Regions from separate parts of the Calothrix sp. NIES-2098 genome, predicted to be linked through region 3. Evidence: riboswitches for the same ligand, from Rfam matches in the RefSeq annotation. Region 3 holds a riboswitch; each other region holds the start of a gene.
The links. A riboswitch is a leader RNA that binds a small molecule or an ion and turns the genes downstream of it on or off. The one in region 3 is predicted to bind cyclic di-AMP.
Positions count from the first base shown of each region.

Region 1: another riboswitch for cyclic di-AMP. It lies ahead of ntrB (nitrate ABC transporter permease); the one in region 3 lies ahead of AACU33_RS11795 (glycosyltransferase).
Region 2: another riboswitch for cyclic di-AMP. It lies ahead of AACU33_RS24735 (universal stress protein); the one in region 3 lies ahead of AACU33_RS11795 (glycosyltransferase).

Region 1 covers NZ_CAWNKJ010000001.1:5,892,946-5,903,243, reverse strand. The annotation lists gene AACU33_RS24785 (RNA polymerase sigma factor SigF) at 1-50, shown strand, start outside; gene bchD (magnesium chelatase ATPase subunit D) at 99-2,129, opposite strand; gene AACU33_RS24775 (hypothetical protein) at 2,253-2,861, shown strand; gene rnc (ribonuclease III) at 2,961-3,629, shown strand; gene AACU33_RS24765 (alpha-keto acid decarboxylase family protein) at 4,088-5,713, shown strand; gene AACU33_RS24760 (Glu/Leu/Phe/Val family dehydrogenase) at 5,769-6,938, shown strand; gene AACU33_RS24755 (sensor histidine kinase) at 6,927-8,117, opposite strand; cyclic di-AMP (ydaO/yuaA leader) riboswitch at 8,539-8,766, shown strand; gene ntrB (nitrate ABC transporter permease) at 8,856-9,707, shown strand; gene AACU33_RS24745 (ABC transporter substrate-binding protein) at 9,783-10,298, shown strand, end outside.
Region 2 covers NZ_CAWNKJ010000001.1:5,882,252-5,892,549, reverse strand. The annotation lists gene AACU33_RS24745 (ABC transporter substrate-binding protein) at 1-540, shown strand, start outside; gene AACU33_RS24740 (ABC transporter ATP-binding protein) at 592-1,428, shown strand; cyclic di-AMP (ydaO/yuaA leader) riboswitch at 1,460-1,582, shown strand; gene AACU33_RS24735 (universal stress protein) at 1,776-2,420, shown strand; gene AACU33_RS24730 (SLC13 family permease) at 2,653-3,990, shown strand; gene AACU33_RS24725 (hypothetical protein) at 4,219-4,827, shown strand; gene AACU33_RS24720 (OmpA family protein) at 5,015-6,883, shown strand; gene AACU33_RS24715 (Rab family GTPase) at 6,899-7,396, shown strand; gene AACU33_RS24710 (hypothetical protein) at 7,397-7,798, shown strand; gene AACU33_RS24705 (sensor histidine kinase) at 7,835-8,953, shown strand; gene AACU33_RS24700 (high light inducible protein) at 9,036-9,239, opposite strand; gene AACU33_RS24695 (high light inducible protein) at 9,283-9,486, opposite strand; gene AACU33_RS24690 (high light inducible protein) at 9,530-9,733, opposite strand.
Region 3 covers NZ_CAWNKJ010000001.1:2,801,597-2,811,894, reverse strand. The annotation lists gene AACU33_RS11840 (HlyD family efflux transporter periplasmic adaptor subunit) at 1-266, shown strand, start outside; gene AACU33_RS11835 (peptidylprolyl isomerase) at 329-1,087, shown strand; gene AACU33_RS11830 (hypothetical protein) at 1,158-1,442, opposite strand; gene AACU33_RS11825 (hypothetical protein) at 1,581-1,820, opposite strand; gene AACU33_RS11820 (MFS transporter) at 2,573-3,847, opposite strand; gene AACU33_RS11815 (MarR family winged helix-turn-helix transcriptional regulator) at 3,807-4,286, opposite strand; gene AACU33_RS11810 (ABC transporter permease) at 4,302-5,156, opposite strand; gene AACU33_RS11805 (ABC transporter ATP-binding protein) at 5,113-5,967, opposite strand; gene AACU33_RS11800 (hypothetical protein) at 6,053-6,307, shown strand; cyclic di-AMP (ydaO/yuaA leader) riboswitch at 6,679-6,856, shown strand; gene AACU33_RS11795 (glycosyltransferase) at 7,015-8,292, shown strand; gene AACU33_RS11790 (hypothetical protein) at 8,376-8,573, shown strand; gene AACU33_RS11785 (hypothetical protein) at 8,653-8,910, shown strand; gene AACU33_RS11780 (peroxiredoxin-like family protein) at 9,374-10,171, opposite strand.

The sequences.
Region 1 (10,298 bases), 3.1 Mb from region 3:
AAGATCTAATTTGCTATTTGCAACCACAGGCTGTAGCAACAGGGTCATAGTCAATAGTCTCAAGATTATTAACTGTTGACCCTTGACCCTTAACTTATTTATCGAGATTTTAAATCAGCGATCGCACCTTTCGTCATAGCCGCAATAGCTTTATCGGTCGCTTTTGGTAGATGATAATACTTACCTCCGGCGGTTTGGGCTAATTCTTTAGCAAAACCAGTGGAAACAAATTTACTTTCCGTATCAATTACTAACAGTTGCATCCCCAAAGCGCGAATTCTAGCAGCAATTTCTAACAATTCGCTTTTGATATCTGGTTTTTCTCCTGGTTCTAGCTGTTCGCCTAAGGAACGTGCTAAGGGAATATTACCCCGCCCATCGGTGATCGCTACAACTACTACTTGCCCAATATCTCCACTCATTTGAGCATTTAACCCAACGCGTACAGCTTGGGTTAAACCATGCGCTAATGGGGAACCACCACCACAAGGTAGCCTTTCCAAACGGTTGCGTGCTAAAGCAATGGAACGAGTCGGGGGTAATAATACCTCTGCTTGTTCGCCACGGAAAGGAATCAACGCCACTTGGTCGCGGTTTTGATATGCTTCAGTTAAAAGTTGCATCACTGCACCTTTAGCTGACTGCATCCGGTTGAGAGCCATCGAACCAGAAGCATCTACCACAAATACTACCAAGGCTCCGGCTTTGCGTACTAAGCGCTTGGCGCGAATGTCTCCTTGTTCGACGATAACTTTGCGATCGGGGTGTCTTTCTCGACGTGCTTTCTGATACGGAGCAGCGGCTCTCAATGTGGCATCTACGGCAATGCGTCTTACCTTGCCTTTGGGTAACATTGGCTTAATGTAGCGCCCTCGGTCTTCTGAGAAGATGATGCTGCGGCTACCAGACTTACCTTGCCTCTTAGCCATCTGGGCAAAATAAAGCACACTATCATCAAGTATCACACCCTCCGGATCGAAAATAAATTCTTCAGGAATGCTGGGTGGTTCTTGTTGTTCTTGTTCCTCTTGTTCTTGTTCTTCTTCCTGTTCCTCTTGTTCTGATTCGTCTTGATTTTCTGGTGGTGGGGGAGGAGGTGGCGGTGGTGGGGGTGCTTGTTCTGGTGGTGGTGTCTGCACTACTGTCGCCCGCGGGACAATTACTAATTCCACAGCACGGCGCAAGTCTTCTGCATTGACGGTGTTGCGTCCATCTAAAGCCGCAGCAGCTTTGGCGACTCTAACAGCAAATAACTCGGCGCGGTGTCCTTCAACGCCGCCACGAATGGCTTCATTAACTAAATAGGTAATTTGATCGTGGGTAATGGTGACATCTTTCAACCATTCCCGCGCCAAGATAATTTGCGTTTTGAGCGCATCTAAGTCTTCGTTGTATTGTTGAAGAAATTCTTGGGGAGACTGAGAATAAGCGATCGCTTGCTCGACTGCTTGTACTCTTTGATCTAAGCCGAGTACTCCATCTGCGGAGAGTGCGATCGCAATTCTATCTAGTAAATGCTCCCGTAATGCACCTTCTTCTGGGTTGTAGGTAGCAATAAACAGCGGTTTGCACTGATGCTGAAAACTTATCCCTTCCCGTTCAATTTGGTTGCGTCCTTCAGATAATACTGTTAGTAGCTGATTGCTGATTTGGTCGTCTAGTAAGTTAATTTCATCAACATACAACACACCTCGGTTAGCTGTGGCGAGTAACCCTGGCTGAAATATTGTATCGCCTTGCTTTACCGATTGTTCCACATCCACAGAACCGAGAAGTCTGTCTTCTGTCACACCCAGCGGAATTTGCACAAAAGGCGCAGGGATGATTTCTGTGGGGACATCTTGAATGTCTTTATCTGCGTATTCTGCTAAAAGTAGGTCATCCCAATCTTGAGGTTGAGTGGGGTCGCAGTTGCTAATCGAGCCTGGAACAACTTCAATCGGTGGTAGTAGGGCGTGGATAGCACGTGCCATCACAGATTTTGCCGTACCGCGACGACCTGCGATCGCTACTCCACCCAATCCCGGATCGACAGCAGCTAATAGTAAAGCTAGTTTAATCGCTTCTTGCCCAACTACGGCTGTTAGCGGAAACGAAGTGATTTTAGGGGTGATAGTAGGCGCAGGCATGGTTTGGCAATATAGCTAGTCTCGGCTCTTAGCATATCAAGGTTCTGGCACATTTAGAATAAGTGTTATGACAACTTTGCCCACAGAGGGGGATAAAGGACAAACGACCCCATACTGATTTTTATGGCTTATAGTGATTTCAAACTTAGTGAGGTTATTGATTCCTTTGGTTTAATTATCCATGAATCATCTCAATTATTTGCAAGTACTCCAGAGCAAGAATGTAGCGATTTATTATCTACTATACTTGCAGAAAATGTAGATTTAGCTGTAGCTATCAGTTCTGAAAAAGCTCGCAGCGAAATGATAATTAGTCCAATTCTATTAGAAGTTAGACGCAAATTTAATTATCAAATAAGTTTATTTTCTGGAGTTGATTTTACTGTTGATAGCCAACGCGGTCTAAACGGTTTTTGTGATTTTATCTTGAGTCTGTCTTCGGAGCAGTTACTTGTACGCAGTCCGGTGGTTGTCTTAGTGGAAAGCAAGAATGAGAACTTAAGGTCTGGTTTAGCGCAGTGTATTGCCGAAATGGTAGCTGCTCAGTTGTTTAACGAGAAAAATCAAAATCAAATCAAGGCTGTATATGGTGCTGTGACTATCGGTACTATCTGGCAATTTCTCAAGCTGGAAGGAAATATAATTTCTATTGATTTGAGTGAATATTATATCAAGGATATTAAGAAAATTTTAGGCATTTTGTATAGTGCGATCGCCGAAAATAAACTATAAATATATAATCACTATTTGCATTTATTTTGATGATTGTAAGCGCATTATACTTTTACAGTGAGGCAACAATTAATTTCCGTAATAAGATAAACTATCCAAATGCATAAGCTTCTAATATTCCGCGATGCAACACTACTAAAGCAAGCACTGACCCATCGTTCTTATGTTCATGAAAACCCAGGAGAAGGCGAACATAATGAACGTTTAGAATTTCTGGGTGATGCTGTGCTGAATTTCTTAAGCGGTGAGTATCTTTATAATCGTCATCCACATAAAGGGGAAGATGAATTAACCCGTCGGCGTTCTGCATTGGTAGATGAGAAACAGTTAGCAAAATTTGCTATTGAGGTGGGTTTAGATTTCAGGATGCGATTAGGAAAGGGTGCAATTAGAGATGGAGGTTATCAAAATCCTAATTTGCTCAGTAGTACCTTTGAAGCTGTAATCGGTGCTTACTATTTGGATAATAATTCCAATATTGAAGCAGTTCGTGCAATTGTAGAACCGCTTTTTGATTCTGTACCTGAGCAAATAGTTGTGTCTCGCTCTAATGTAGACTCAAAAAATCGCTTTCAGGAATGGGTACAACGCAACATTAATCCAACTCCACCTAAGTATGTCACAGTTCAAGTTGGTGGTTCATCTCACGCACCAGAGTTTATCGCTAAAGTATTTGTGGGCGATCAAGAATATGGAGAAGGTAAGGGACGCAATAAAAAAGAAGCGGAAAAGGCTGCTGCCGAGGATGCGCTAGCTAAGTTGAAGTGAGAATAAATAGTCAGCGTTAAAAATTGAGATAATAAAGGCAGATGGCAGAGGGCAGAAGGGTGATGAAAACTCTGCGATTCTTTGCGCCCCTCTGCGTTTAAAAATAAAATTAAACATTTGCACTGTTCTCCAGAAAAAAGCGATCGCTCTCTCCTTTGCTGCTACCTTGAACAGCCCATACTTATCTCATGAGGTTATTTAAAACTCCAGTATCCGAGAAAAGTTATTTTTTTTGTCAAAAACAATGCATTTGCTTTTAAATTATTCAAAATAGAAGTATAAGAACACAGTTAACAGTTGCTGATTATTAGTGCAAGCTCTTAATTAAAATTTTTGGGATAAATCTAGTTACTTTTAATTTGCTCTTACGATTGTAGTAGTCTGAAATTGAGCCTGTTGAGTTTGGGCAGGTCAAGTTACTGCTCAAACACACATAGTCTTTGGGGAGGTAAATTAAGATGCCCCAACTAGCTCCACATATATTTGAGATTTTATTTCAGCAGGGCGTAAAACACGCATTTGGCATACCTGGTGATTTTGCTTTGACGCTATTTGATGCCCTAGCCGCTAGCAAAATTGAACCCATCATCATGACCCACGAACCCAGTGTTGGCTTTGCTGCTGATGCTTATTCTCGAATTCGTGGCTTGGGTTTAGCCGTAGTTACCTACGGTGTTGGTGGGTTAAATATGGTGAATGCAGTTGCAGAGGCTTATGCCGAAAAGTCTCCATTAGTGATTTTGAGTGGCGCACCAGGTATTCAGGAACGACAGCAGCATCAGTTGTTGCACCACAAGGTCAAAACCTTTGATACTCAGCGACGGGTTTACGAAGAAGTCACTGTCTACGCCACGACGTTAACTGACCCAAAGACAGCCGATAGCAAAATTCATCGCGCCCTTGACTACGCCATGACCTTCAAGCGTCCTGTGTATCTAGAAATTCCTCGTGACTTGGTTTATGCAGAAATTACAGAAGCGGAACATCGTCCACCACCCATCAAGCAAACCGATCCAGATACCTTAAAGGAAGCTGTTGGGGAAACCTTGGAAATGCTGGCACCAGCTAAGTCACCTGTGATTCTTACCTGTGCTGAAGTTCATCGCTTTGGCTTACAGCAGCAAGTAATAGCCCTAGCAGAAAAATTAGGTGTGCCAGTTTGCTCAACCATGTTAGGCAAATCTGTGTTTCCAGAAGGACATCCGCAATACATTGGGATCTACAACGGTGAAGCGGGCGATCCCTACGTCAAGAATACGGTGGAAGAATCAGATTGTCTGCTGATGTTGGGCGTGTTCATGACTGATATTAATTTGGGAATGTTTACTGCCCATTTAAATCCAAGTAGAACAGTCTATGCAACCTCTGAGCGCATTGGCATTAAACATCATGAATATCCCAATGTCAGGTTTGAGGATTTTATTAATGCCTTGTCTAGCAGTACGGCTCTACCCCATTGGCAATTATCCGACATCATGACAATGAAACCCCGTGTTGCTCAATCTCCGGGCAAAATTTCTATGAGTGGAATGCTCTACGAAATCAATCAATTTATTAATAGCAACACCTTACTGGTAACGGATGTTGGGGATAGCCTGTTTGCTGCCGATGACATCCAAATGCGGGAAGGGACATCATTTCTATCTCCCGCATTCTATGCCAGCATGGGGTTTGGGGTTCCCGGTGCGATTGGTTCTCAATTAGCCGATCCGTTGCGGCAGGCGATCGCATTAGTCGGTGATGGGGCATTCCAGATGACGGGTATGGAGTTGCTCACAGCTCAACGTTTGGGACTTAACCCGATTGTCATTGTCATTCACAACGATGTTTTTAACACGCTGCGAGTCATGGCGCATCAACAAGCTCCATTTGTCAATATTCCCAGTATTAACTATGCCCAATTAGCAGCAGTACTGGGGGGTCGTGGCTTCAGCATCGAAACGAGCGAACAATTTCAGCAAGCTCTGCAACTGGCGCGAGCAAGTCTAACCTTCAGCATTCTCGACGTTCATATTTCACCCGATGATGTTTCGCCTGCTTTACAAAGGTTAGGTCTTTTGTTTGCTCAAAAGCTCAAGGGATAAAGGCCTTGCTGAGTTAAAGTTCGGGCATTTCATAGAAGTAGAGGAGTTGAAATCAATGCTATCTGACACTTCTCACCTACGAATAATGACTCTGCAAGCAGATCGTAAAATAATGCAGCTTCCAGAGAGCATCTTTCAGTTTGCTGACGATCTAGGCCCTGCCAAAGTCATTCATATCTACGAACCTACCACTGGTTTAAAAGCCATTGTTGTGGTTGATAACATTGTCTGCGGCCCGGCAATCGGTGGAGTACGCATGGCTGTAGATGTGACGACAGAAGAAGTATTTCGACTAGCACGAGCAATGACTTTGAAAAATGCTATGGCTGAGTTACCCCACGGTGGTGGCAAATCTGCAATTTTGGCAGATCCAAAACTACCTCTGGTTGAAAAAGAAAGATTAGTGCGTACTTTTGCCCGATCGATTAAGGACGTCACCGAATATATCCCCGGCCCTGACATGGGTACTGATGAACGATGTATGGCTTGGGTAAAAGAAGAAATTGGTCGTGCAGTCGGACTACCAAGGGAAAAGGGAGGTATTCCCCTAGATGAAGTTGGAGCGACTGGTTATGGTTTAAGCGTTTGTGCGGAGGTAGCTAGTAGTTTCTGCAACTTGAATTTGGATGGTGCGCGAGTTGTAATTCAGGGTTTTGGTTCAGTGGGAAAACACGCTGCTCGTTTCTTAGCCGAAAAAGGAGCCATCCTAATTGCTGCTGCTGATTCCCAAGGAACGCTATTTCATTCTCAAGGTATTGATGTTAACGAACTAATAGCACTGAAAAATACTGGACAAAGTGTAATCAATTATCGCAATGGTAAAAAACTAGCACGAGATGCAGTTATTGATATTGAATGCGACATCTGGATACCAGCCGCTAGACCAGATGTAATCCATACTGATAATGTCAGCCGCTTGCAAACTCAGCTTGTTCTCCAAGGAGCTAATATCCCGTTTACAGAAGCAGCCGAAAATCTTTGCCATCAACGGAATATTCTGTTCGTACCTGATTTTATTGCCAATGCTGGTGGTGTAATTTGTGCAGCAGTAGAATATCGCGGTGGTTCTTTCACAGATGCTTTCCAGACGATTGCTGAAAAAATCCGCCACAATACGACGGTAGTTTTGGAGAAAGTTTTCCAGACTAGAATGCTACCACGGCAAGTGGCTATAGAACTTGCCAAGCAACGGGTTTGTTCTGTGAAAAACTTCTCATATCTTTAATTGCAAGGGAAAACTCACAGCAAAAGTAGAACCAACCCCAATCTGCGAAACTAAACTAATTTCACCTTGCAGTAATTTTACTAGTCGGGCAACTATTGCCAACCCTAATCCAGTACTTCCAGAAACAAAGGACTTATTACTACAACCGACACGAAAATAGGGTTCAAATATTTGGGTTTGATTTTCTGGAGCAATACCAATTCCGGTATCGGTGACTGCGATCGCCCATTTTTGATCGTCTAATACTTCACACTTTATCTCAATACTTCCAGACTCCGTGTAGCGAATTGCATTACTCACAAGATTTGTGACAATCTGTTGCAATTTTAATGGATCTGTGAATACCTGTTGAGGAGCACGAACGCAATTCAATTCAATCGGTAAGTTTTTTTCCCTAGCCAGAGGTTCCAACATTTCCAATACATTGTTGATTAATTCATAAACATTAGTCAACTCTGGTTCGGGTTGTACCTTGCCTGCTTCATAACGTGAGAGTTCTAAAATATCGTTAATTAGATGAAGTAAATGTCTACCATTGCGTAGCACACGCTCAATATGTTCTAGATTAACTTGGGTATCATTTACTCTATTTTGCTGTCGTTGTTGGCGTAAAAATAAATCTGAGTACCCAATAATTGAAGCTAAAGGACTTTTCAGTTCGTGTGCTAGTTGATGAAGATAGTCTTGATTACTATTAACTAAGCGATTTAGTTCTTCGTTATGGAGTGCTAGGGAATTATATAGCTGTTGTAATTCCCGCAAGCGTTCTTCAAAATAACTATTGAAACACCGAGCGATCGCTTCATCAATCACGGTATCAATTAATCGCATAGCACGCACGATTGCTGTTGGTGTTCCTTGCAATAAAGATATTTCTATAGTCTCAAATATTACTCGTCGTAATAAATGATATTCCCGCGCAATCTCTGCTGGGTCAAAACCTTGCGCAGCTCGTAGAAGCCCATGTTGCCAACTAGCAACCACTATCGACTTAACATCATTCCCCTGAGATTTTGAAAGTACTGTCACCATTGCTTTGAGTACCTCAGGCAGATGATTTTTGATTGCTGTATAAGATAAATCATCAGCGCTTTCAATATGCCGATCTTTACGAACCTCTATTACCCATTTCTGAAGGATAGTGTCAGTTTTTTCAGCCAGTACTTGACTAAAATCCATTATGTTAAATTATGTAAATAGATAGATAAGTAAAATTCTAGATGTAATTAGTTTAGCAAGATTAATATTGAAATAAATAATTAATTAAATTATGCAACTACCTAAAGGTATAGATTTTTAAATTTTTATTTTTTAGATAAATGCTGTGTCTGCTTGATAGCTTGCTATTCCCATTCCAAAACAGTTTGTATTATATTTGACATATTTTTTACTGTTAGCTAAATATTGAAATCGCTGAAGTTTGATGATTGTGCGTTAGCTCTGTCTACAAGCACGAGTCTTGACTAAAGAGTGATAAAATATACAAAAATTAACAATAGCGAATACCTAGAATATATATAGAATTTGGGTATTTAAATCAACAATTTAAATCTCAAGGCAGAGATTTTTACCGATCGCTCGTGCTATATTAACCGAAATTAGAGTAAGTCAGCCTAATCTAGCGCATCACCGTAGGTATCGCTAGAACGGAGGAACCAAATCTTGGGGCGTATCTCGTGAAGGATAAAAGCTAAAGTCTGAAGGCTAAAAAGAAAAAAGTGTTATTACACTTTATCCTTAATACCCTTGACACTTCATCCTTTTAAGAGAGGGGCATCTCTCAGCCCTAGCCCGTCAGCTAACTTCGTAGGCATTGAGAGGAGACTGAAGAGAAGACATTTTTGTAATCTCATCAGTGTCCAAGGCTGGTACTGCTCGGATGATTGTACCCGTGCTTAACATCTGTTGAGGTTCTAAATGATATTGCAACTAAATTTAGCTGCGGTTTTTGCTGTGGCTGGACAAGTAGCTTGGAAAAAAACAAAACCTTTCCTTGTTAAGGATGTTGTCATACTCCCTGCTTTAGGCTTCTTAGGGATAATTTTACTGTGGTGGGTTGTGGCACTCTTCAACCATGAATTAATGCCCACTCCCCCAGAGGCGCTAGTTGCTAATTTAGACTATATTTTAAATCCCTTCTATGAAAGAGGCCCGGGCAACTTGGGAATCGGTTGGTTATTGATAGCCAGTTTACGAAGGGTATTGTTAGGATTTCTCTTAGGCGCAGTTGTAGCAATTCCCCTAGGATTTCTGATTGGGATGTCCAAAACGGCAATGCTAGCCTTAAATCCCATCATTCAAATTTTTAAACCAGTATCGCCTTTAGCTTGGCTGCCAATTTCCTTAGCTATATTTAACTTGGCAGATCCTTCAGCAATTTTCGTCATTTTCATCACTTCTTTATGGCCGACAATTATCAACACTGCCCTAGGAGTTTCTAGCGTTCCCAAAGATTATTTAGACGTGGCAAGAGTACTAGAAATACCACGTTGGCGGCGCATTACCAAAATTATTTGGCCTGCCAGCTTACCCTATATTTTTACTGGATTGCGAATTAGTTTAGGCATTGCTTGGCTAGTAATCGTTGCTGTGGAAATGCTCACCGGCGGTATTGGTATCGGCTTTTTTGTTTGGGATGAATGGAGCCGTTTAAATCTGAGTTCAGTCTTTCTTGCTGTATTAGTAATTGGCTTAACTGGATTAATTCTTGATTACGCTGTGAGCAAAATTCAAGAATTAGTAACCCATCGCCCCACAGTTACTAAATAATTAGATTTTTTCACGCCAAAACCCTCAAAACCTCTTACCTCTGCATAAGGCAAGAATTAATTAATAGCTAAAGCCATGAGTGATATTAATCGCGATCGCTGGAATCGACGTGACTTTCTCTTAGGAATAGGAGCAACAACCGCCTCAATCGCCCTGTCCTCCTGCGCCATTAAAGGGAATACTGGTGCTAGAGGACTCACCGAAGAAGCCTTAGCAATAGAACCAGTAGTTAGATCGCAAGATTTAGAAAAGCCGGATATTACTGTCGGCTATGTACCTGTAAATGATTGTGCCCCATTTGCGATCGCCTGGAAAAAAGGCTTCTTCCGCAAATATGGTTTGAACGTGCAACTCAACCGCGAAGCCAGTTGGGCAACCTCCCGCGACGGCTTAATATTTGGTCGTTTGGATGCTGCACCTGTAGTATCTGGTGCTGTCACCAATGCCAGAATTGGTGCGGAAGGCGCACGCCACGCACCCTTATGCGCCGCCATGACAATTCACCGCCACGGTAACGCCATGACGATGAACAAAGCTATGTGGCATTCTGGGCTGCGTCCGTGGTACGAATACCAACAAAAATATGGCGAT
Region 2 (10,298 bases), 3.1 Mb from region 3:
GAAGCTTGCCAGTATTGTAGCAAACCAGAAAATCGCCAAGAAGTTGCCGAACTAATTACAGATCGTTCCTTTACCGGAGCAAAACCGAAAAAGCCAGGTGCCCCAATTACCAAATTTACAGGGCCAGCAATTCTCGGCAATTACAACTATGGTGGATTTGATGGTAAAGACCGCACCATTAAAGCTGCTGATAATACAATTTTCTTTGATATTCCTGACAACCTTCCCAAACAACCAGGAGAACACTCGACATTTTTATGGAGATCTAGAAGTATCTGGTTAATGACCCAAGCAGCACGTTGGGGACAAATTCATCAATTTCCTAAAAATGCTGAACAGCTAGCCGAAAAAGGTTGGCGAACAGACCTTTATCGCGAGATAGCTTCAGAAATGGGTATTGAATGTCCTAAAGATGATTACAAGGTAGAACCAAAAGAAGTATTTATCGATAAAAAAGGTTTTGACCCTAGCGATCCTGTTGGCTATTTAAATAGTTTTGAAATTAGGGCTAACGCTCCCACTCGCTTTTTTATGTCTTAATTCCCCAGTCGCAATATTGACTAACGACTAAATTATCAGGAGCATTTGATGATGGAATATACTGCATTACCAATCAATACCCAGAACGAAGTTAAGCCCCGCACTGGATTTCTAGAAATCGAAAATTTAGTCAAGTCATATCCGACACCAGATAAAGGTAATTTTGTCGTATTAGACGGCGTTAATCTCAGCATTGGTGAAGACGAATATATTTCTGTAATTGGTCACTCTGGTTGTGGTAAATCAACGCTATTAAAAATTGTAGCGGGGTTAGAAAAAGCAACTTCTGGCTCTGTACGGCTAGATGGTAAAGAAATTCGTCAGCCAGGAGCAGAAAGGATGATGGTATTTCAGAATTATTCGCTTTTACCTTGGTTAACAGTAAGAGAAAATATTCGTTTGGCTGTAGATGAAGTGCTAAAAAATGCCAATCGATCTGAAAAAATTAGCATTGTGAATGAGCACTTGGCAATGGTAAACTTGACCGCGGCTGCTGACAAATATCCCGATGAAATTTCTGGTGGTATGAAACAGCGTGTGGGCATTGCTAGAGCTTTAGCAATTCGTCCCAAAATGTTGCTGATGGATGAACCTTTTGGAGCGCTGGATGCGTTAACTAGAGGTAAATTGCAGCGACAAGTATTGGATATTTGGGAAAAGCATCGGCAAGCAGTAATGATGATTACTCATGATGTAGATGAGGCGATTTATATGTCAGATCGCATCGTCTTAATGACTAATGGCCCCGCGGCCACAATCGGAGAAATCTTAGAAGTGCCTTTTCCTCATCCACGCGATCGCGCTGCTATGCGCAACTCCAAAGAATATTTTGAATTGCGCAACCACGCCCTGAATTTTCTCGATCGCTATTTCACGCAAGACGAATAAATTAGATTATGATGCTTTTAGTGGGTAGCCTAATTCAAATTCGTCAAATTCTGGATTTGAAGCGGAGGAACCAATGTTTGGGGCTAATCTTTATGAGAGACACCTTCCAGTCTTAGCCCGTCAGCTAACTCCGTCGGCAGTGGAAGGAACCGCCAAAAACTTTGGCTTTCATACCAGTTGTTATTGGGGTTTCTTTTACCGATTTTAGTTATTGGTCGTAAGTCATCTGTCATTAGTAAGAAATTACAATGACAAACGACAAAAGACAAAAGGACAAAGTTGGTTACCCTACTTCTCATTTTTCATTTTTTTCATGGGAGAGAAGTTAAGCTGTGAAAATCAAGCCAATGTTAGTGCGCCTGCAAAGCACCATCGGTCGAGATGACTTAATTGAGCAAATGGTATTGCTACCAGAGCCAAAAAAAACCTTTTCTAAACAAGCTTCGACAGCAAAACCAGTTAACTTAATAGTCGCTTATGATGCATCTCCCAAGAGTCATACTGCGCTAGATATCGCCTTCTGGATTGCTCATCAAACGCGCTTGGCCACCAACACACCAGTAACAGTTCAAGCCGTTTATGTAGTCACAGACAAGCATAAGAGTCAGTATTCAGATATCTCTAGTTTTACCAGACATATCACTCCCTTAGAATGTCCGGCAAGCAATGTATCTAAATCTGTCACACCCGTTTTAACTCAACCAAAACTGCAAGCAATAGCACCCCATTTACAAGAGAAATCCTTGGCTGTCTTGCAACAAGCAGACAAAATTCTTTGGCAAGCACGCAGTCTCGCTGAAGAATGGCAAGGTTCTTTTAAATCTCATCTAAGGTTTGGTTCTATTGGTGCAGAACTTAAAAAAGTTGTGGAATTAGAAGCTGCCGATATCCTATTTATAGGTTGTCGATCTGTTAATCATCCTATTATCAAAGCACTAGGTTTTGATTTTCCTTGTGCGGTTTTGGGTATCCCCAACTGTATTGATGAATAAATTTTGGTAAAGAGTTCAGTCACTCTTCATTTAATTAAGTTTCCTCGGCTTCCTGTTTGATTTCTGAAAAAAAACTCAACATATCTCTAGTTCCCTTTATGTTTCCCGTTTTGTGTTCCTTGCCTTGACGAGTAATTTCATAAATCAAATGGGAGTTTTATATCAATAAGTCACCTATACGTAGGTGGCTTTTTTCACTATTATGCAAATAATAGACTTTGGGAAAGATAGCGTGGAAAATTGGCAAGCAATCCTCAGCATTATTACTTTTATCGCTGTCATTATCTTAATCATGACAGAATGGGTACATCTTACCATTGCTGCTTTATTAGGAGCATTATTACTAGTTTTTACTAATGTCATGACTTTAGAAGAAGCCGTTGGTTACATTGGTAATAGTCATGGCACGCTAGGTTTATTCTTTGGAGTTATGGTATTGGTACGCGCATTTGAGCCTACCAAAATATTTGATTACTTAGCCACACAAATGGTGCTATTGGCTAAAGGGGATGGTAAGCGTCTTCTACTTGGAATTGTGGGAATTACTACTCCCATTTGTGCAGTTTTACCCAATGCGACAACAGTAATGTTATTAGCACCTTTAATACCGCCAATGGCACAAGAACTAGGCATCAATTTTGTACCTTTATTAATTTTAATGGTATTTATTGCTAATAGTGCTGGACTACTCACAATAGTTGGCGATCCTGCTACTTTCATTGTTGGTGATGCAATTAATATTAGTTTTGTAGATTATTTATTACGCTTGAGTTTAGGTGGAGTAATAGCCGTTGCTACAGTCACAGCTACATTACCGTTTTTATTTCGTAAAATTTGGCATACAAAACTAGAAAATCTCGAACAATTGCCACACCCACAAATTAATCATCCGCGTATTTTAACAATGGGTGCAGTAATTATAGCTTTTGTACTAATATTTTTTGTCATAGGTGAATCTTTACCAGTTCCCATCTCACCTGCGGCTGTTGCTTTATTAGGTGCAGCATTAGCTTTACTTTTATCAAACCAGAGTAAAATCGATTCAGTTCATAACATATTAAAGGATGTAGACTGGAGCACATTAATATTTTTCATGAGTATCTTTGTGCTGATTGGTGGATTAGAAAAGACAGGTGTAATCAACGGTTTATCAGGAATATTAGCAATCATTTTGGGAAAAAATATTCTGTTGGGTTCCCTAGTTTTATTATTTTTTATAGGGATATTATCTAGTATTATTCCGAATATTCCGTTAGTAGTGGCGATGGTACCTTTACTGAAACAATATGTTGTCAATGTGGGATTAGCACCAGCTGCTGTTCTCGCATCAGACTTTCAAGGACAATTTCCTCCAGAAGTTTTACCGCTGTTTTATGCCATGATGTTTGGTGCAACTTTGGGAGGTAATGGCACATTAGTAGGTGCATCTTCTAATATCGTCGCCGCCGGAATCTCTGAGCAACACGGACGCCGGATCTCTTTTAAAACATTTCTCCACTACGGGATACCAGTAATGCTACTGCAACTCATAGCAGCAGCTTTGTATGTGTTGTTTCGCTTTTTACTCTAAGTAGGGAAGAGGTAGAAATTCCCCAAACCCTCTTCTAAGGAATAAATTTTTTAACTATTACTTAATATTTACAAATATAAACTTGTATCCAGATGCATTTCTTCCTTAGGGGGGATGCATTTGTTTGTTGTATTCAATGATTCTACCATACGGAGAGATTTTTGATCGCCGAATCTGGTAAAACAACTATAAGTACAACTACTTTTACTCTGGATAAGGATTAAACCCATGAACCCGCCTGAAGAATATATTAATAATAATTTGAGAGAGCTAGGGGAAGGGGGGTCAACTCAAGAGAACAACAAATTACAATTGAATGGTACAAATCTGAGCGAACTTAACAGTTTAGATAGAGTCAGGGATATTCTTTTTGGGAACCAAGTCAGGGAGGTAGAAAAAAGGTTCGCCCGCTTAGAAGAACGCCTAGTTAAGGAATTAACTAACGTGCGAGATGAGACAAAAAAACGTTTAGATTACTTAGAAACATATATCAAAAAAGAAGTTGAGTCTTTAACAGAACGTTTAAAAAACGAGCAACTAGAAAGAGATGCAGGTTTGAAAGCACTTGCTGAGGATCATAAAAATCAGGCTATTTCTTTAGAAAAAAAATTTGCTCAATTTGATGAACAAACTACTAATAGCCAGCGGGAACTGCGCGAACATATCCTCAACCAAGCTAATAGCCTGCAAGATGATATTAGACAAAAATATCAGGAAATCCTGACTTTGCTGGAGAGGGAATCTCAAGAACTGCGCAGAGACAAAACTGACCGTTCCAAGCTTGCATCTCTGTTTACAGAACTAGCTATCAGGCTGAACTCTGATATGAAGTCTTAATTTAAAGCAAGGAGATAAGATTTTTTCCTCTCTCCTTGCTAAATTTTTAATTTTAGATAATGGATATATCTTGAGAAATTATAAATTAAAAAACGAAATTGCTTTATGGCAAATATTATAGTCGCTGAATGTATACAATTAAAAAAGCGAAACTTAATGATTAATTGTCAATCGGGGGATTTGAAACATGAGTAATAAATCCACGAATGAAATATCTAAAGAATCCCCTAAATTACAAACTAACGGTAGTCAAACCAGCTTGACTGTAACTTCTGCAAGTAAGCGCGAAACCCAGCGCTTAACGCAGTCGCCTAAAGTGGAAAGCACTCCCCCAGCTACAGAACTTCCGCTAAAAAGCAGCGATGAATTAAGTACACTTCGCAGTTTACTTCTTGGTGTTGAACCAACTCAACTTAACAAACTCTACGAACGATTAAATAACCCCCAAATTCAAGCAGAAGATATCAGCCGTCTGCTTCCTGAAGCGGTAATTTTGCGGTCAAAGGAAGATAAACAATTGGGGGAAGCAATAGTATCTACTGTAGAAACAGCAATTCATTCCTCAGTCAAACAAGACCACAATATACTTTCAGAGGCGTTCTTTCCAATAGTGGGGCCAGCCACGCGCAAGGCGATTTCCACCGCGCTGGAAGAGATGATGCAATCTTTGAATCAAACTCTGGAACATAGCTTGTCACCGCAGAGTTTGCGATGGCGGCTAGAAGCAAAACGCACGGGAAAATCATTTGCCGAAATTATCCTACTACGGACGCTGGTTTATCGCGTAGAACAAGTATTCTTGATTCATAAACAAACTGGATTATTGTTGCAGCATATCGTAGCGCCTAGGGTGACAACTCAAGATCCGGATTTAGTTTCAGCGATGTTGACAGCTATCCAAGATTTTGTCAAAGATTCTTTCAATGTGGAAAAACAAGAAGGACTGCACAGTTTGCAGTTTGGAGAACTCACTATTTGGGTGGAAGAAGGGCCACAAGTTGTATTAGCAGCGATGATTCGAGGAAAACCGCCTCAAGACTTAAAGTTAATTCTACAAGATGCGATCGCCAAAATTCACCTCAGACTGAGTAGCGAAATTAAAGATTTTACTGGAGATACAGAGCCATTTGCAGCTAGCAAACCTTATTTAGAAGCTTGTTTAGTTGAAGGCTCGAAGTCCACACGTAAACAAAATTATACTTATGCGTGGGGTTTATTAGGTACAATAGCGATCGCCTGTGGAATTTGGGGATTTTTCACCCTCAGAGAACAATTCCGTTGGCATTCCTATATTCAAAAACTTGAGTCTCAACCAGGAATTATAGTTGTTAATACCAAGCAGCACCAAGGTAAATATTTAATTTCTGGAATGCGCGATCCTTTAGCTGTAGATCCCAATACACTTATACCGCAAGCAAATCTCAATCCTCAAAAAGTAATTAGTCAGTGGCGAACTTACATATCATTAGATCCGCAATTGCTTACCATAAGATCTGAGAAATTACTCCTACCACCAAAAACAGTATCATTAACAGTTGATAACAATGGCATTCTCAATGCTACTGGTTCTGCACCTCGCCAATGGATTTTAGAAACACGAAAGTTGTGGCGTTTTATTCCAGGGGTCACTCAATTCAATGATACAAATCTTCAAGAAAGCGAACTGATTCAATTAGAGCTATACAAACAGCAGATTGAACAAGAAACGCTATTGTTTGCAGAAGGGACAACAGAGTTTATTCCTGGTGAAGCTGATAAACTCACTAATCTAGCGATGAAAATAAATCAGCTTTTAGATATTGCCAAATATCTTAATAAAGATATACGTCTGCAAATTACAGGACACACTAGTAGTACTGGAACTGAAGCGAGAAACAATTTTCTTAGCCAAGCCCGTGCCAATAAAATCTTATCTTATCTAACTTCTCAAGGAATCAACACTAGTAAATTTAATGCTGTAGGTATAGCTTCTAACTCATCTTTATCACCAGCATCGGCACAGGAAGCTAACCGCAAAGTCTCCTTCAAAATATTTATAAACAACACCGATAACTGAAGTAATTATTAATTTATGCTCCAGAAAAAAGTATGTATGGTAGGTGCATTTGCCACAGGTAAAACAAGTTTAGTGGCAAGATTTGTGAGTAGTATTTTCTCAGAGAATTACCATACAACTGTAGGCGTAAAAATTGATAAAAAAACAGTAACTATTCAAGATCAAACAATCAATTTAATACTTTGGGATCTCTATGGAGAAGATGAATTTCAAAAAGTGCGGATGTCTTATTTAAGAGGCTCATCTGGGTATTTATTAGTAGTAGATGGTACCCGTAAGAATACTCTCGAAAAAGCCTTTGACCTGCAAACGAGAGTTGAAGAAGCGATTGGTAAAGTACCATTTATTTTGATACTGAATAAATGGGATATGACCGAGGAATGGGATATCGATCCTATAGAAATCGATGCTATCAAACAGAAGGGTTGGACTGCGATCAAAACCAGCGCTAAAAGTGGTCTAGGTGTAGCAGAAGTTTTTCAAACTCTTGCTGAGAAAATCATGGATGGATAAATGCTAGATATTCCCACTGCTGTTATTGCTTATTTGTTGACTTTTATTCTAGAAGAACGCTCGCTAGCCTATCTTTTAGTCAACAAAGATGGCTGCTTATCTGCTTGGGGAGGAAAACTAGCTGTATACGGAGTTAATAACTTAAAAAAAGGAGAAAATATCAAAGAACAAGTATTTTTTCTAGAAGGTCTACTGCCATTAGAGGATTTTCCGATATTTTTACCACGAATTAAAACTGAATACGGTATTTGTGCAGATCTTCATCTTTTTCCATCAGAAGAAGGTGATTGGGTATTATTTCTGGATGCAACATGGGATGAGAAACATGATGCAATCGTTCAACAACAGTTTAATGAATTTAGCTTGTTAAAAGAAAAATTAATTAAAATTTTCAAGCAGTAGTTTGGATAAAAAACTAATTTATGGTGACATAAACTCATGACTGACTCTATCACAGACGACCTATTCGCAGCTTTGAATATTCTAGTGTTAGAGCGACTTAATCTCGGTTCCTTTAAAATTACTGGGAAAGTCCCAAATTGGTTAAAACACTTTTGTCATCCGAGAGCGACATCAGGTACAGAAGTTTTAATTCCAGAAGAACAGTTTCCTTTTTTAAAAAATTTTTTAGTTGATGCTGAGGAATTTTGGCAAAATAATAGTGCTAGCAAACTTACTTCTGGCTTCTGGACTGATAACGATGTAGCTGGTCAAGAATATCATTTTGAAGCTTCAGCAATTTGTTTAAATAATAGAAAGTTTTTATTAGTTCAATTACTAGAAGATGTTTATACAGAAAAGCAATACATCATTCAAAAAGCCAGAGAAAATCAATTAAATTATCAACAACTTATAAAAGATAAACAAAAGAAAGAAGTTTTAATTCATTGTATTATTCACGATATAGCAGGACAATTAAGCAGTATTAATTGTTGTCTTGCTCTGTTAGAATTTGAAAATTTAACACCCAAAGGACAAGAACGGTTAGAAATTGGCAGACAGCAGACAATTAAGCAAGAAATGCTGATTCGGGAGATATTAAATGCATTCTCGGCGGAGATGCGATCGCTCGAAGCATTTACACTCGAACCCGAACAAGCACCGAATATTTTAGCTTCTGTACAGGAAGTAATCAAGCTGTTAAGTCCGAGTTTCGCCCTCAACAATATGCAATTACGGCTTGCGAACAACATTGACTTCACAGCAGACTGGAGAGTAGTTGGCGATCGCTCGCGTTTAGATAGGGTAATTTCAAATCTAGTAGAAAATGCACTACGCCACAGCTCACCAGATTCTACTGTGGAAATTGGTTTACAACAGGATGAAAACTCTGTGCTAGTGACAGTTGACGATCGGGGTACAGGAGTAGCGCCAGAAATCGCAGATACCTTATTTCAAAAATTTGCCCAAGGTAAAAATAGATCGGGTAGAGCCGGTCTTGGGCTTTATTTTTGCCGAATTACAGTAGAACGCTGGGGAGGAAAAATTGGTTATTTACCCCGTCCTGAAGGTGGTTCTCGATTTTGGTTTCGTCTACTAAGACCAGAACATAAATAATTTATGAGCGTGTCTCAAAGACCAAAATTCCCGACTTTTTGCAAAAGCCGAGAATCTAAGTTTCTCATTAATTATTTAGGAATTAATAGCCAATGATGTGCAGTACATCGCGCAGAACGCTAAATCCTGCTAAATCCCACAATAGATAAGCAAGGAAGCCAATAGCTGCTAAACGACCATTCCATAATTCAGCTTGAGGATTCCAGCCAAAGATGAAAGCATTACGATCTACGCCATTATAAGCTTTGGCAACTGCTGGTAATTCAGTAGAAGGGCGAGTTTCCATTTTTTTGTCTCCAAAAACAAGCGGTTTTTTGTGAAGTTAATTGTTAGTAACCGATGAGATGCAATACGTCGCGCAGAACGCTAAATCCTGCTAAATCCCACAATAGATAAGCGACGAAACCAATAGCCGCCAAACGACCGTTCCAAATTTCGGCTTGGGGAGTCCAGCCAAAGAGAAAGGCATTGCGATCTACGCCGTTATATTCTGTAGCAACAGATGGCAATTCAGTAGAGGGGCGAGTTTCCATTTTTTTGTCTCCAAAAACAAGCGGTTTTTTACGGATTGAATCTTTAGTAACCGATGAGGTGCAATACGTCGCGCAGAACGCTAAATCCTGCTAAATCCCACAATAGATAAGCAACGAAACCAATAGCCGCCAAACGACCGTTCCAGATTTCGGCTTGGGGAGTCCAACCAAAAAGAAAAGCATTGCGATCTACGCCGTTATATTCTGTAGCAACAGATGGTAATTCAGTAGAGGGGCGAGTTTCCATTTTTTCTACTCCAAATTCAGCTTTTTTGCGGATTGAATCTTTAGTAACCGATCGGATGCCCGACATCGCGCAAGATGCTATATCCAGCTAAATCCCACAGTAAATAAGCAAGAAAAACGATCGTTGCAAAATTACAGTTTTATATTTCTATTTGGGGTGTTCAGCCTCAGATAAAAGCATGGCGATCGCGTCGTTATATTCTGTGGCAATTGTTGATAAAACGCTGGAAGATTTAGTTTCCATTTTTCTCTCAACAATTGCTTGCTTAATTTAAATGTAACGTTTTATAAATTGTTTGCTTTCTGTCTATAGGCACAAACACTAAGCATTTCTTGTGGAAGATCGATAAAAGCTGTGGCAGCTAATATATCCTCCTGAAGATGGTGTAAAAAGAATAGTTGTAAATAAATGTAACGTAGATAACATTAGAGAGCATTAAAATTAGGCAATTACTTTTAATAAAAGTGCCCGTCAATAAATAGCTAGCCGAATCAATTTTTCTCAAAATCCTGATAGCTATTGATGTGATGCCGCAAATCGCTAGTAATGAAGACTTTCCCTTTGG
Region 3 (10,298 bases):
ATCCCTTCCAAGATTATGGAGTGCTACAAGGAAAATTAAATTGGATTTCACCAGACTCAAAAATTCAGCCAACAAACTCAGGAAACTTAGAAACCTATGAATTGGAAATTGCGTTAGCAAATCCCTATATACAAACTGCTAACAAACGCATACTGCTAACTCCTGGTCAGACCGCAACTGCCGAAGTAATTATCCGGCAGCGTCGGGTTATTGACTTTATTTTAGATCCATTTAAAAAGTTGCAAAGTAGCGGTTTAAAACTTTAACGACTGCATTAACTGTCAATAATTAATTTTTCCAATTCACTACTTAATGCCAGGAAATCAATATGCCTCATACTTTGACTGCTAATAGTACCAACCTTTTACCTATTTCTAGCGAAGAAATTATTCGACACCTGAAATTATCCTGCCAGATGCCCAGTATATTACAGGCGATCGCTACTGAGAAAATAATTAGCACAGCCGCTGCACAAGCAGGCATTAAAGTAGAATTTGACGAGATACAACAAGCAGCAGATGGTTTGCGTTTAGCTAACCACCTGCACAAAGCCACTGAAACCTGGGAATGGCTAAAAAAACATCATCTGACTCTAGATGAGTTTGAAGAATTAGCGCACAGCAATATACTTTCAGCAAAGTTGGCACATTATTTATTTGCCGATCGAGTAGAGTCTTTCTTTTATGCAAACCAAATCGATTATATTGCTGCCGCTACCTATGAGGTAATATTGGATGATGAAGATTTAGCTTTAGAACTATTTTTTACGCTGCAAGAAGGCGAAATTAGTTTTCCAGAAATTGCACGTCAATATATCCAAGATCCCGATCTGCGTCGCGCTGGAGGTTATCAAGGAACTCGATACAAAGCAAATTTTCGACCAGAAATTGCCGCAGCAGTATTTGCAGCGACTCCACCGCAAATTATCAAACCAATTACAGCTTCAAAAGGAGTTTATTTAATTTGGGTTGAAGAAATCATTCAACCACAATTAAACGAGCGACTACGTACTAAAATTTTGGGAGATTTATTTAGTAATTGGTTAAAACAAGAAATGGCTAAATTAGAAATAGCGATATCCAAATAAATTAGACAAGCTATTGATTAGAACCAATAAATAATTAAGGTTCTGCTCAATAGCTGTAAATACAACTCAATTAAGCTGTAGCTGTGGCATAAGCTGAGGAATATTTAGTACCATCACCCAAAGCGCCAGATATTGCGCCAGCTACAGCCCCGTTCACTCCAGCTGCAATTTGAACGCTGTAATCACCAGTATTTTTGTCAAAAAAGTAGTTTACATTATAACCAGCAGAATGATCGGAGGCAGCGTAGGTAGACCAGCTACCTACAGGTGAAGATACACTAATTCCACCTCGCACAAGATTGGTGGCAACTTCAATTTCACAAAATGTAAGGTCAAAAATTTTCAATCTGCTCATAATTCACCCTTGGGAATGCTGTATCGCTGAAAGCTTTTCCAGGGCTTTCAGCGATGAGTGTATATTGCTGACATTTAAGAATTAAATAAAGTTTTTGAACTTTATAAATCAATCATGCCAGCATATTTGAAAATTTTCCTAATACGCTGCTGAGTGAGAAGAGGCACCAGAAGAAGCACTGCTATAGGGGTACCAGTAAGAGTAAGAGGAATAAGCATTGGTGTAAGTGCTAGTATAGGTACTAGCAAAGTTGTTTCCCGATGCATATGCATCAGCATATGAATCTGCAAATGCATAACCACCTATAATTTTGTTGTCATCAGCAATAACTTCGATATATTCAACAGCAGAAAGTTCGGAAATTTTGATGGAAGCCATGTTTTTAATCCTTGTAAAATCAGTTGAAATATTTTAATTAGGATTAAACTGTTTGTTTAATCCTGCTTTTATTTTTGATTAAATACTTGAATATATCAATACTTTTTCTAGAAGAATAAAGACATAATTATAGGTATTCAGTCTCTGATTTTTAGATAAAACAAGGCATGAATATCGTATAACTGTGTTCTCTAATATATGTAAATCATGTCTGTTCAAATAACCGTCATTGCGACCAAAGGGAAGCAATCCCAAAAATCATGCGATTGCGTTGTTTCACTCGCAATGACATATTCAGGGTGATTTGCTGGACTTCATAACCTGTTTGAAATTTAGCGATCGCCAAATCATCTTAGTGTATAGCTTGAGGTTGATAATTTTTCTAGAAATTGCGAAGACATAACTACAGTAGTTATGTGTTTTCAATTTTAGAATTTAACTAAATATAGCTATTTGACTCTTACCGAAAAATCAGAATTTAGTAGGCTGAACTCGCCAATCAAATTAGCGATTATTCAGTCTACTGTAAAAGCCGATCGCACCACCGTATTATTGGCAAAACTACAGATTGAAAAGCTGATTATTTCTTGATAGTCGAGATATCAAGTAGTTCTTTCAACCTTTCAAGATATAGATATCGGCTTTACTCCTGTGCGTGCTGCATCATCAATAAATAATTCTAGAAAACGCTGTTAAAATGCCTTTATCTTCTTACATCAAGGAACACGAGTGAGTTCTTTTGAGAGTTAGACTTACTTACCCTCATACTCCTGTAATGCTCCCAGTTTGGCAATACCCGGCCAGATTGCGGCTACAGCAATCACCACTGCAATTGTGCCAATCCCACCACCAACTACGGAGACAACAGGGCCAAATAAAGCCGCTGTCAAGCCTGATTCAAAGCCTCCTAACTCGTTGGAGGCACTAATAAATACACTATTAATAGCTGCAACACGACCGCGTAAATTATCTGGCGTTCTAATCTGCACCAAGGTATGGCGAATCACCACGCTAATTGTATCTAGTGCGCCACTTAGCACCAGCATCAATAATGACAGCCAAAACCAACGCGATAACCCAAAGATAATTGTGACAACGCCAAAGCCAACTACTGACCACAGTAAGGCTGGCCCAGCTTTGCGTAAAGGTGGTAAATATGCCAGTACAACCGCCATAAATAAAGCACCAATGGAGGGTGCTGCTTGCAAGTAGCCTAACTCTAACGGCCCTACTTTTAAAATATCTCTGGCGAAAATAGGTAGTAGCGCGATCGCACCTCCTAACAACACTGCAAACATATCTAAGGTAATGGCTGCTAAAATCAGCTGATTTTCCCAGACAAACTTAGCGCCTGCGGAGAGTGCTTTGAGTGAGATTGGTTCTTTGGAATAAGTAGTTTTTGGTCTTGAAATCGCCGCCGTTAAGATAAAACACAGCAATCCCGCGATCGCAGCTAATACGTATACCCCTGTTGCACCTCCCAACAAGGCGATGCCAAATCCTCCCAAAGCCGGGCCGATAACTGAGGCTAGCTGAAAGCTACTACTATTCCAAGTGGCTGCATTGGTAAAAGCACTAACGGGTATTAATTGCCACATCAAGGCATCGCTGGCAGGTTTCAAGAACGCTCTCGCAATTCCTGTAAAAACTAAGCAGGCATAAAATAAAATTACTGCGCCTTTAGTCCAAGAAAGTACAGCCAAAGCTAGGGAACATAAGACTAATAAAAATACTGATAGCAACATCGTGAGTTTGCGATCGCGCCTATCAGCCACATCCCCAGCAATCAAGGTGAGGGCAATCATCGGTAAGACTTGAGCTAACCCAACACCACCTAATGCTAAAGCTGAATTTGTGCGATCGTAGAGTTCCCAGCCAATGGCCACAGTCTGCATTTGTGAGCCAGTGAACAAGAGTACACGCCCAGTAGTAAATAGTTGATAATCTCGAAACCTCAATGCTGCAAAAGGATCGTGTTTTGCAGACTTAGCGTTGGGGAGGTTTGCTTTCTGTTTGCTCGAAGACATTTTTTAGTAGCGCTAACCCTTCTTCAATATTGGAAACTTGCTCTGGTGTAAGGCCTGCCAAAAGGTCGGCAATATGTGCGCGAGTTTGGTCTTGGGATTGTTTTAAATGGTGCTTTCCCTCTTCAGTAAGATTCAGGATAACTCGCCGTCTTTCTTGCGGATCGTTGATGCGTTGCACCAAGTGGCGTTTTACTAGCCGTTCTGTGGTTGCTGATGCTGTCGCACAGGTGACACCTAAATGCTCTGCTAAATCAGATAGTGAAGTACCTGGACTGCGGTTGAGAAATGCTAGCGATCGCAACTGCGGTATAGATAAAGAAGTGGCACTGTAAGCTCGCATATCCGCCCGGATAAATCGCATCACTAACGGAATTGTATCCATTACTCTGGCAGCACATTCTTGGGAAGTTGCGCCTTGCAAAGGTTTACCGAGGGCCATATGCTATGCTCCTAACTACATTGCTACTCGTGGATAAAGTCTTCCACACATTAAGGTCAAGGCGATTAATATTAACAAGAGAATTGCACAGTCTAAACCAAAGCCATAAATACTCGTTCCATTTGCTAACATTGTGCCGCGTAGAGCATCCACTGCATAAGTTAAAGGATTAACGTGAGAGATAAACTTTAGCCAGTCGGGCATTAGGGAAATAGGATAGATGGCATTACTAGCAAAAAATAACGGCATCGTTAACAACTGTCCAATTCCCGTCATCCGTTCTCTGGTTTTTACCAAACAACCAATTATCAGAGAAAATGTGCAAAAACAACCTGCTCCCAGCATGACAATCAATAGCACTTGTAAAAAAGCTACAGGATGAAAATTAAGTTTCACCCCTAATAGTAGTGCTATTACGTAAATAACAAATACTTGTGATAAACAACGAACTCCACAAGCCAGCGATTTACCTAACACCATCGCCACTCTAGGCGTTGGACTGGCAAGGAATTTGTGGACAACTCCTAAATCTCGCTCCCAGATCAGCGTCATACCGCCTGTAAAAATTGCGACAAATAACACGCTCTGCGCCAATATACCCGCCGCCATGAAGTCTAGATAAGGTAAGTCGCCTGTGGGAATTGCTCGAATCCGGGTAAATACTTGCCCAAAAATCAACAGCCATAGTGATGGTTGCACGGCTCGGACTACTAAATCGGTAGGATCGTGCCGGAGTTTCCGCACTTCCATCTCGGCAATCACCAGGGTTTTTGTAAATATCTGAATAATTGTAGAAATCAAATTGGCGCGGCGAGTAGCTTTTGGCTTAACCCAACCGTTGAGCTGTACGTCTGGTTCTGGCTGTATCACGGTAGTTGACTCCTGATGTTAATTGATCCCCTGTGTAATGAATAAAGACATCGTCTAAGGTTGCATTCGGCTTACCCAAAGCAGCTTTTAAATCGCTAGGTGCGCCTGTAATCACAGCTTCGCCTTGCTGCATAATCGTCACGCGGTTACACAGGTTATCGGCTTCTTCTAAAAAGTGAGTAGTTAAAAATATGGTTGTGCCGTAATCTACACGCAGTTGTTGTACGAGTTGCCATACTTGAGTCCGGGCGATCGGATCTAGTCCTACAGTCGGTTCATCTAGAAACAAAATCTTGGGTTGGTGCATGATCGATTGAGCAATTTCTAACTTGCGAATCATGCCACCAGAATAGTTACGTACTAAGCGATGGGCTGCGTCTTGTAAACCCATGAAATCTAGTACTTCCCGAATACGCCTTTGCCTATGCTTCACAGGAATATCGTATAGCTTGGCAAAGATTAACAGGTTTTCGTAACCTGTCAGACTACCATCAGCAGACAACGCTTGCGGTACATAGCCAAATAGCCGCCTCACAGCAGCCGCCTGATGAGTCACATCATAGCCAGCTATGGTTGCGCTCCCTGCACTTAGGGGCAATAGGGTAGTCAACATCTTAATTGCTGTACTTTTACCCGCGCCATTGGGGCCGAGTAAGCCAAATACCTCACCTTGTTTTACCGTGATACTCAAATCATTGACAGCAACAGCTTTACCAAAGTAACGCGTCAGTCCTTGCGTTTCTAAAATCACCGCTTGAGGGCTACTAGCAGAAGATTCCGATAAACCAGTGTTTCCCGTAAGTCTAGTCACGAGTTTGATGCACTCTCAATATTTAGACAAGCTAAATATTAGCTTCGCATATTTTATGTAAAAGTCAAGAGTCAACTTCAGCACCATGTATGAAAATGGGTATAGGGTATTTGTCTTCGATCGCTGGTATCGCAATGTCTTGCTTTTTCACCTGCCTCGACCTGGAGATAGTTTAAAGAAAATACCGTTTAAGCGAATTTTAGCGGCAATAGATCGCGCTGTTGCGGCTCAAAATTTATTTAATCTAGCGATCGCACAGATAAAGCAAAACTGCAAGCAATTTGATGCTTACCCATTGCCTCAGCCTCAAGACTTTCGAGCAAATGGGTACACTTATTGATGCTGGGTTTGGGCGATCTACACATCCCTAGTGCATAGATATTATCAACAGTATTAAATGTAATCAATAATTAAGGTTAACCCTCTGTATTAAAGACCCTAATTTGATTTGCTAGCGTTCGTCTTCTGTGAGATAGCTATCTTGTTGCTAACTGAAATTAGAACTATGCGGAAGATTTTTTATATATCTAATGGTAGTGTTACTGTTGTGTCAGCTAACCTATTATTAGGATTGATAAAGATAAGTCATAAACAAATAAATGCGGCACTTATCATAATTTCTCTGGTCATTAACTTGACATTGCTAACAGATGAAAGTTAAAATTGCTAAAAATTAAATCAGTCTGCCTAATCCATTGTTTTTTCCATAGACATTTATTTATGGAAGTAAACAAGGAACGGAGGAACCAAGTTTGGGGCGTATCTCTGAGACAGTTCAAAGCTAAAGTGTGAAGCATAAACTTCAAACACAAAGCCAGAATTATCTAGAGAAGAACATCTCTCAGTTCTAGCCCGTCAGCTAACTTCGTCGGCATTGAGAGGAGATTGAACGAGCAGCATAATTAAAATCAATGCTTTGTCTCGTCAGTATCCTTGGCTGGTAACTTTGCGCTTCGTTGTACCTGCCCTCGATCCTGAGGCAAGGAAAATATAACCTATGTTTCTGGCATCTGAGGCAGACTAGTTGCCTTGAGGTAAAAGTTTACTATGTTCACAAATAAAGACCGTCGTATCGCCTTAATATCTGTTGATGGCGACCCTGCTGCTGAAATTGGTCAAGAAGAAGCTGGTGGACAAAACGTATATGTGCGTCAAGTAGGTCTTGCCCTAGCAAAGCTTGGCTGGCAAGTAGATATGTTCGCACGTCGTAGCGATCCTGAACAAGCAGGAATCGTGCAACATAGCAGCAACTGTCGGACTATTAGGTTAAAAACTGGGCCAGCCCAGTTTATTGGGCGAGACGATTTGTTTGAGTATTTACCTGAATTTATTGACCAGTTTCAACAATTTCAGCAGCGCCAAGGATACAACTACTCTCTAATTCATACCAACTATTGGTTGTCTTCGTGGGTAGGTATGGAATTGAAAAAGCAGCAACCATTGATCCAGGTGCATACATACCATTCTTTAGGAGCAGTAAAATATAGAAGTATTAGAAATGTGCCTCTGATTGCTACTCAAAGATTAGCTGTAGAACAAGCTTGTTTAGAAACAGTAGATTGCGTAGTTGCTACCAGTCCTCAAGAGAAGAAACATATGCAGCTACTTGTTTCTAGAAACGGACGGATTGAAATCATTCCTTGTGGAACGGATATCGATCAATTTGGAGGAATTCAACGGTCTGTTGCACGTCAACATTTAGGAATTGCTCCTGATGTCAAGATGGTTCTTTATGTTGGTCGTTTCGATCGGCGTAAAGGAATTGAAACTTTAGTCAGAGCAATTGCAGAATCAAGTTTAAGGGGTAAAGCTAACCTGCAATTAGTAATTGGTGGTGGTAGCCGTCCTGGTCAAAGTGATGGCATCGAACGCGATCGCATTGCGAACATCGTAGCTCAACTGGGGCTAAAAGATTGCACAACCTTTCCTGGTCGCCTAGATGAAACTATTCTGCCTTACTATTATGCTGCTGCTGATGTTTGCGTAGTACCCAGCCATTATGAACCCTTCGGTTTAGTAGCAATTGAGGCAATGGCGAGTAGAACTCCAGTAGTAGCCAGTAATGTTGGTGGATTAAAGTTCACAGTCATACCAGAAGTTACAGGGCTATTAGCGCCACCCGAACATGAATCTAGTTTTGCCTCTGCGATAGACCGGATTCTGACAAACCCGGCTTGGCGAGACAGATTAGGTGAAGCTGGTCGAAAAAGGGTTGAAGTTGCCTTTAGCTGGAATAGTGTCGCCTCTGGATTAAATCGGTTGTACACTCATTTGCTGACTCAAACATCAGCTAAATCTTCAATAAAATCTCAAATTGCAGCATAACTTTGATTGCTTAAGACTAAATTGTTGCATTCACAAATAGTCAAGTATTCAACACTTAACCAGATAATTCAGGAATTACAGCCATGTTACAGATTGGAGATAATGCCTTGCATCAAACAACAGGGCAAATTGGTCAAGTTTGTGGTTACGGACATCAACTCATAAATGGTGCTTATCTTACTACTTTGAAAGTAATGCTGAAAAAATCTCAGGAAGATGGTAGTTACAGCAGATTTATTGAAGATTTGTACTCCAGTTGGATAAAAGTAAAAAATTCATAAGTTTTTGATAGGTGGTGTTTCATTTCATCTATAACAAAAACTTGAATGGTAAGACGTCTTGAAGTCAGTAGGAGTAGAAATGCCCGTTCAAAACCGGAGTTTTTTAACTGATGTAAGTTTTTTTCCTGAAAGTGATTTCAAGTTAATTGGAGAGTACGCAGGTCAAAAGCTTTTACTCATTGGGAAAACCAATGGTTATGGCGATCCAATAGTAGCAACAAGCTTAAGTAGTGAGCCAAATCATGAAGAATTATATGCCTACGATCTCTATGAATTGATGAAGTGTAGTCAAGAGCAAATCAAAATTACTCAGGAGATAGGAGATACACTCAATTAAATTTTCGGTGTTGCTGAATCAGAGTATACAATTTCAAATGCATACGGCTAATTCATACATTCATTCAGCAACGCCAAATTTTTTACTCTTTAATTGAGTAATTAATGTCTATCGCAATCCGATTTGATTTTTGAACCTACTTGCACTAATTCTTCAAAATTTGTGCTTGATGTAGGTTGATTGACAGTTATAAAGCTTTTTTTTCTCCTATTTTTAGTGGAACTTAAACAAATTTCAGTCCTACTAGGTAATACCAATTAAAAAAAAGAATGCGACAGATTGTAGGGTCACGGCACTGCCGTGCCCTCTAGAATATTATTGATGTGTCACAAATGTTATTTGATTTGGTATAACAGCTGGATGGAAAGTTCAGTTGCAGGCTTTAGGATTACTAACATCCACTACCAGCTGGCTATGCAAAGTGATGCGATCGCCTTTCTTGCTACCTGCGGTACTATAGGAATCAGTAATTGGAGGTAAAGCTATCTGTTTCGATTGAGGATAAAAATGACAGGGGCTGACTCATATTAGCAGCAAAGCCCAGAATTCCCGGATCTCGATGTGAGTAAAGTAACTGGCCTTTGCTATCAAACAGAAAAGTTCCACCACGCTGAGTTAAGTAGGCAGAATTAGGTACATAAGTCTGCCAATTACTCAGAACTTCCACCATATTCCGTAGCCGGAGAGTAGCTAATTCAAAGGGACGTTGAAACCCACTACCGCCAGCTAATTTGAAAAACGAGCCTTTAAAAGTAGGTAGAGGAGTACCTTGAATAATTTCATCATCTTCAATTAGTTGAGGTGTTTGACGATCTCCTTTGTATCCCCGAAAAACTTCTCTTAGCGTTCCCGGACTTCCAAACCCTGCACACATTAACAATAGATTTAGCCAAGCTTTCACAGAAACAGAAATTCCAGGTACAGAAAGATTCAGCCCTGAATAAAGTTGGAGTTGCTGATGTAGTTCTGCATTCGGTTCAATAAATAAATTTTGGGGTGGAAATCCTGTATATTGACAGAATCTTGTTCCAGAAGTGCGATCGCCAATTCCCACTGCACGAATAGCGAGTTTTTCAGGAGGGAATTTTTTAGCTTCGCGCTGTAACCACCACGCATATTCCAAACTATCAAAATCCCCAAGTTGTGGCCAGACTAAAACAAGAATGTGTGAGGCTGTCTCGCAATTTTCTAGCAGAGGTCGGGTCATACCATCACTAACACGCTGAAGTTCGCTCTGACTTAGGATAGTGTAGGGATTCATTACAATAGATTAACTACTATTTAGCTATGTAAATTTTAGTCCAGTTTGGGAGAATTAACGCCGATTTTCAAATTGGTATTAGTTAGCTCTCGCTCTCAATGCTGCTGTTCTGATGTTTATACAGCTT